Regions from separate parts of the Streptomyces sp. HUAS MG56 genome, predicted to be linked through region 1. Evidence: riboswitches for the same ligand, from Rfam matches in the RefSeq annotation. Region 1 holds a riboswitch; the other holds the start of a gene.
The links. Region 1 has a riboswitch for glycine ahead of gcvP (aminomethyl-transferring glycine dehydrogenase). Riboswitches for the same ligand answer to the same signal wherever they lie in the genome.

Region 2: it holds a riboswitch for glycine, as region 1 does, so the genes downstream of both, gcvT (glycine cleavage system aminomethyltransferase GcvT) here and gcvP (aminomethyl-transferring glycine dehydrogenase) in region 1, are expected to answer to the same signal.

Annotation. Positions count from the first base shown of each region.
Region 1 covers NZ_CM178722.1:2,625,413-2,628,611, reverse strand. The annotation lists gene AC4OXY_RS12595 (DNA polymerase IV) at 1-252, shown strand, start outside; gene AC4OXY_RS12590 (PRC-barrel domain-containing protein) at 423-794, opposite strand; glycine riboswitch at 914-1,008, shown strand; gene gcvP (aminomethyl-transferring glycine dehydrogenase) at 1,182-3,199, shown strand, end outside.
Region 2 covers NZ_CM178722.1:6,933,363-6,936,561, reverse strand. The annotation lists gene AC4OXY_RS32790 (enhanced serine sensitivity protein SseB) at 1-227, opposite strand, end outside; gene AC4OXY_RS32785 (AAA family ATPase) at 295-939, opposite strand; glycine riboswitch at 1,103-1,199, shown strand; glycine riboswitch at 1,200-1,313, shown strand; gene gcvT (glycine cleavage system aminomethyltransferase GcvT) at 1,356-2,483, shown strand; gene gcvH (glycine cleavage system protein GcvH) at 2,621-3,007, shown strand; gene glyA (serine hydroxymethyltransferase) at 3,012-3,199, shown strand, end outside.

The DNA.
Region 1 (3,199 bases):
GAGCGGCCGGAGCCGGTCGAGCGGCACTGGCGGGCCGGGCAGGACGTGCACCATGTCGCGTACGGGCCCGGGTGGGTGCAGGGGAGCGGGCTGGGGCGGGTGACGGTGCGGTTCGAGACGCCGCAGTCCCCTCCGGGGCGGGTGCGGACGTTCTTCGTCGACGACCCCGCGCTGGAGGCCGCGGAGCCGCTGCCGCTGGTGCCGGATCCGCAGGAGGAGGAGCTCCGGCGCGACCACCCTGCCGAGGCCTAGCTAGGGGGTGTCGCTTGGATCAGGCCGGCCGTGAGGAACGGCCGCCTGCCGGCCGAGCCGAGCGGGGTCGTGGGGGAGTCGGTGATCGATGACAATGCCGCAGATGGGCGTGCCAGGGCCCGCGACGCCGGCATGATCCGAACGACACCCCCTGGCGGGGTGCGCCGGCCTCAGGCCTCCTCCGACCCGGCCAGCTTGCCGAAGTCCCGGTCGGGGAGCGTGGGAGGCAGGGCCGTGTCGAGGCCGTAGTGGTGGTAGAGCTGGAGTTCCTGTTCGGGGGAGAGATGGCGGCCCACGCCGAAGTCCGGGGCGTCCTTGATGAGGGCGCGGTCGAAGGGGACGCGGAGGGTGCCCTCGACGAGTTCGCTCGGTTCCAGCGGGACGAACGCGTCACGGGAGAACAGGCCGGTGCGTATGGCCGCCCACTCGGGTATGCCGGTCGCGTCGTCCAGGTACACCTCGTCGACGGTGCCGATCTTGGCGCCGCTGCGGTCGAACGCCTTGCGGCCGATCAGGTTGCGCGGATCGATGTCGGTCTGCACGGTCGCTCTCCCTCCACATGGTCACAACTCATCCGTAACCACTACAAAAGAGCAGATTCGCGGAGGCGGCCACTCGAGGGCTCGGGCGTTGACCTCGCTGGTAGTCTGACAACGGCTGCTGAACCCGTGCGGGAGAGTCCTCCGATCACCTCGGAGGCGCCGAAGGAGCAAATCCTCCCCGGAATCTCTCAGGCTCACGTACCGCACGGACGAGGTCACTCTGGAAAGCAGGGCGGTTGTCGACGGCTTCCGCTCTCACCGACGGTGAAAGCCGGGCCTCTCGGGCGCCCGGTGAAGCTCTCAGGTTGAGATGACAGAGGGGGAGGCCGTCGGGGCACCGCACCGTGGTGCCCTTCGAAGGTCGCGTCAGACCAGGAGGCCTCCGCAATGACCGCCCACCGCATGCCGCTCTCCGACCTCGAAGCGGGTATTCCCTTCGAACAGCGCCACATCGGGCCCGACCAGGAGGCGCGGGCCAAGATGCTCGCGCAGGTCGGCTACGGCTCGCTGGACGAGCTGACCGCCGCCGCGGTCCCCGACGTGATCAAGAACGCCGACGCCCTCGACCTGCCGGGCGCCCGCACCGAGGCCGAGGTGCTCGCCGAGCTGCGCGCGCTCGCGGACCGCAACCAGGTGCTCGGCTCGATGATCGGCCTGGGGTACTACGGGACGTTCACCCCGCCCGTCATCCTGCGCAACGTCATGGAGAACCCCGCCTGGTACACGGCGTACACGCCCTACCAGCCGGAGATCTCCCAGGGTCGGCTGGAGGCCCTGCTGAACTTCCAGACCATGGTCGCCGACCTGACCGGGCTGCCGACCTCCGGTGCCTCCCTGCTGGACGAGGGCACGGCGGCCGCCGAGGCCATGGCGCTGTCCCGGCGCATGGGCAAGAACAAGAAGGGTCTGTTCCTGGTCGACGCGGACGTGCTGCCGCAGACCATCGCCGTCATCGAGACCCGCTCCGAACCGACCGGTGTCGAGGTCGTCGTCGCCGACCTCAGCGAGGGCATCCCGGCCGACATCGCCGCGCGCGAGATCAACGGCGTACTGATCCAGTACCCGGGCGCCTCCGGTGCCGTACGCGACATCAGGCCGGTCATCGACCAGGCGCACGAGCTGGGCGCCCTCGTCACCGTCGCCGCCGACCTGCTCGCGCTGACCCTGCTGGCCTCGCCGGGTGAGCTGGGCGCGGACATCGCGGTCGGCACCACCCAGCGGTTCGGCGTGCCGATGGGCTTCGGCGGTCCGCACGCCGGTTACATGGCCGTGCAGGAGAAGTTCGCGCGCAGCCTGCCCGGCCGGCTCGTGGGCGTCTCCGTCGACGCCGACGGCAACAAGGCCTACCGGCTCGCGCTCCAGACCCGTGAGCAGCACATCCGCCGTGAGAAGGCCACCAGCAACATCTGCACCGCGCAGGTGCTGCTCGCCGTCATGGCCGGCATGTACGCCGTCTACCACGGCCCGGAGGGGCTGCGGATCATCGCCCGGCGGACGCACCGGTACGCCACGCTTCTCGCCGAGGGCCTGCGGGCCGGCGGTGTCGAGGTCGTCCACGGTGCCTTCTTCGACACCGTCACCGCGCGCGTGCCCGGCAAGGCCGCCGAGGTCGTCGCCGCCGCCCGGGAGAACGGCGTGAACCTGCGCCCGGTCGACGCCGACCACGTCTCCGTGGCCTGCGACGAGACCACCGACCGGGACCGGCTGGGCGTGGTCCTCGCGGCCTTCGGCGTCGCGGGCGACATAGCGGCGCTCGACGCGACCGCCGCGGACGCCCTGCCCGAGGCGCTGCTGCGCGGCGACGACTACCTCACCCACCCGGTCTTCCACCAGCACCGCTCCGAGACCGCGATGCTGCGCTACCTGCGCAAGCTCGCCGACCGCGACTACGCGCTCGACCGCGGCATGATCCCGCTGGGCTCCTGCACCATGAAGCTCAACGCGACCACCGAGATGGAGCCGGTCACCTGGCCCGAGTTCGGCGGGCTGCACCCCTTCGCGCCGGCCGAGCAGGCGCAGGGCTTCCTCACCCTCATCCGCGAGCTGGAGGAACGTCTCGCCGAGGTCACCGGCTACGACAAGGTCTCCCTCCAGCCGAACGCCGGCTCCCAGGGTGAGCTGGCCGGTCTGCTCGCCGTACGCGGCTACCACCGCGCCAATGGCGACGAGCAGCGCACCGTCTGCCTGATCCCGTCCTCCGCGCACGGCACCAACGCGGCCAGCGCCGTGATGGCCGGCATGAAGGTCGTCGTCGTCAAGACCGCTGAGGACGGCGAGATCGACGTCGAGGACCTGCGCGCCAAGATCGAGCAGCACCGCGCCGAGCTGGCGGTGCTGATGATCACCTACCCGTCGACGCACGGCGTCTTCGAGGAGCACGTCGCCGACATCTGTGCCCGGGTGCA
Region 2 (3,199 bases), 4.3 Mb from region 1:
ATCTCCAGCGTGGGCAGGTCCAGCGGGCCGCTGCCCGGGCCGCCGCCGTTGGGCAGCGGGATCCACAGGAAGCTGCGGCCGAGGACCTCGATGATCCGGCCGGCCGCGGTGGGCACGCCGAGGGAGGCCGCGAGCACCTCCTCCAACTCGTTGCCGGGCCAACCGCCGTGCGGGTGGGGGTGCGCCTGTGCCGGGAAGTCCGCGGGAATGTCCGCCGGGAAGTCCATCTGCCTACCGCCTGCTGGGAACCACTGCTGTGACCATGAAGGCTAGCGGGTTGCTGTGACCGTCCCCTCACCGTGGGAACGCGATCCGGCGCAGGGCGTCCGCCGCGGGGCGGTCCAGCAGGGTCGCCGAGCCGACGCCCGCCGGCAGCGCGCCCCGCTCGACGGCGGCGAGCAGCCGGGCCGTCGTACGGCGGTGGCGGGTGAAGGCGTAGCGGGAGACGCCCCGGCCGCGCTCGCGCTGGCCCTCGCGGGCCGTGCCGGGGGTGACGTCCAGCAGGAGCAGGTGCAGGGTGCCGCCGCGGCGGCGGGCCTCGCGGGCGAGCCAGCCGCGCACCCAGCTCCGGGTGCCGCAGTCGTGCACGACGACGCCCTCGCCGGTGCGCAGGGCGCGGCGCAGGCGCGCGTAGTGGGCGAGGCGGACCAGGGGGCGGTAGAGCGCGTAGGGGAGGAAGCCGGGCAGGCGGGCGGCCCAGCGGTCGCGGGTGTCCTGGGAGTCGATCCGGCGGCCGGGGACCGCGCGGCGCATCAGCGTGGACTTGCCGCTGCCGGGCAGTCCCGTGATCACCACCAGGTCCTCGGCGCGGAAGAGCAGGGCGTGCGGGCCGCGGCCGGCCCGGTCGCGCAGGTCCCGGACGACCGGGGCCGGGGCGCGGCGCTGCTTCGGCACCGCGACGCCGCTGGTGACGGTGGCGTACACCGGGGTCCTGTTCACCGTGTCGGTCCTCCCCTGTCGGTTCAGTAACAGCTCTGCCCGTGAAACGTAAAGAGAAGGTAATGGACCGAGGTCGGCAGTACGGTCCGCGTGCTGCCACAGGCCGGTTACAAAAGCCCGCTCGGCGTGCAATGATGTGGCCGCCAACTGCATACCGGCCGCTTGAATCCGCGCGGGAGAGTCCCCAGCCGCTGCGCTGGGGCGCCGAAGGAGCAAGTCCCTCCCTTGAATCTCTCAGGCCCCGTTACCGCGCGGGCGAGGCACATCTGAAAAGCGGGCCGCTGCCGGCAGTGGCTCCACCCACGGTGCAAGCCGTGATCGTCCCCGTGGCGGTCGTGGCGAACCTCTCAGGTTCCGATGACAGATGGGGAGGAACGTTCCTCGCCCGTTCCGCTGTCCTGGGAGACGACCGACCGATGAGCAGTACCGAACCCACTGAGCTGCGCCATACCGCGCTGGACGAGCTCCATCGCTCGCTCGGTGCGACGATGACCGACTTCGCCGGCTGGGACATGCCCCTGCGCTACGGCTCCGAGCGCGACGAGCACGTCGCGGTGCGGACCCGGGCCGGCCTGTTCGACCTCTCCCACATGGGCGAGATCACGGTGACCGGCGCCGAGGCCGCCGCCCTGCTGAACTTCGCCCTGGTCGGCAACATCGCCTCCGTCGGTGTCGGCCGCGCCCGCTACACCATGATCTGCCGGGCCGACGGCGGCATCCTGGACGACCTGATCGTCTACCGGCTCGCCGAGACCGAGTACCTGGTCGTGGCCAACGCCTCCAACGCCCAGGTGGTGCTGGACGCCCTCACCGAGCGCGCCGCGGGCTTCGACGCCGAGGTCCGCGACGACCGGGACGCCTACGCGCTGATCGCCGTCCAGGGCCCGGAGTCCCCCGGCATCCTGAAGTCGCTCACCGACGCCGACCTGGACGGCCTGAAGTACTACGCCGGCCTGCCCGGCACGGTCGCCGGCGTCCCCGCCCTGATCGCCCGCACCGGCTACACCGGCGAGGACGGCTTCGAGCTGTTCGTGAAGCCCGAGCACGCGGTCGAGCTGTGGCAGGCGCTGACCGAGGCGGGCGAGGGTGTCGGCCTGGTGCCGTGCGGCCTGTCCTGCCGCGACACCCTGCGCCTGGAGGCGGGCATGCCGCTGTACGGGCACGAGCTGAGCACCTCGCTCACCCCCTTCGACGCCGGTCTCGGCCGTGTGGTCAAGTTCGAGAAGGACGGCGACTTCGTCGGGCGCGAGGCGCTCACGCGGGCCGCCGAGCGCGCCGCGTCCGAGCCTCCGCGGGTGCTCGTCGGGCTGATCGCCGAGGGCCGCCGCGTCCCGCGCGCCGGGTACGCCGTCGTCGCCGGCGGCCGGGTGATCGGCGAGGTCACCTCCGGCGCCCCCTCCCCCACCCTGGGCAAGCCGATCGCCATGGCCTACGTCGACGCGGCCCACGCGGCGCCCGGCGCCGAGGGCGTCGGCGTGGACATCCGCGGCAGCCACGAGCCGTACGAGGTCGTGGCACTGCCGTTCTACAAGCGCCAGAAGTAGAGACTGGGCGCGGTCGCGTCCCCCGCGGGCCCGATTCCGTGGCGGGTACGTGACCCTGCGCACAGTTGCCCGCTCACCAGCGGTTTCCGCAGTCCCCCCTTCATCAGCACTCCCGCGCGTACAGGAGAATTCAGGCCATGAAGAACCCCCAGCAGCTGCGCTACAGCAAGGAGCACGAGTGGCTGTCGCCCGCCGAGGACGGCGTCGCGACGGTCGGCATCACCGAGTTCGCGGCCAACGCGCTCGGCGATGTGGTCTACGCCCAGCTCCCCGAGGTCGGCGCCACCGTGACCGCGGGTGACTCCTGCGGCGAACTGGAGTCGACCAAGTCGGTCTCCGACCTGTACTCCCCGGTCACCGGTGAGGTCGTCGAGGCCAACCAGGACGTCGTCGACGACCCGGCGCTGGTGAACTCGGCCCCCTTCGAGGGCGGCTGGCTCTTCAAGGTCCGCGTCTCGGCCGAGCCGGCGGACCTGATGAGCGCCGACGAGTACACGGCCTTCAGCGCCGGCGAGGAGTCCTGACCGTATGACTGTCCTGAACACTCCCCTGCACGAGCTGGACCCGGAGATCGCCGCCGCGGTCGACGCGGAACTCGGCCGCCAGCAGTCCACGCTGGAGATGATCGCCTCCGAGAACTTCGCGCCGCTCGCGGTGATGGAGGCACAGGGCTCGGTCCTCACCAACAAGTACGCCGAGGGCTACCCCGGCCGCCG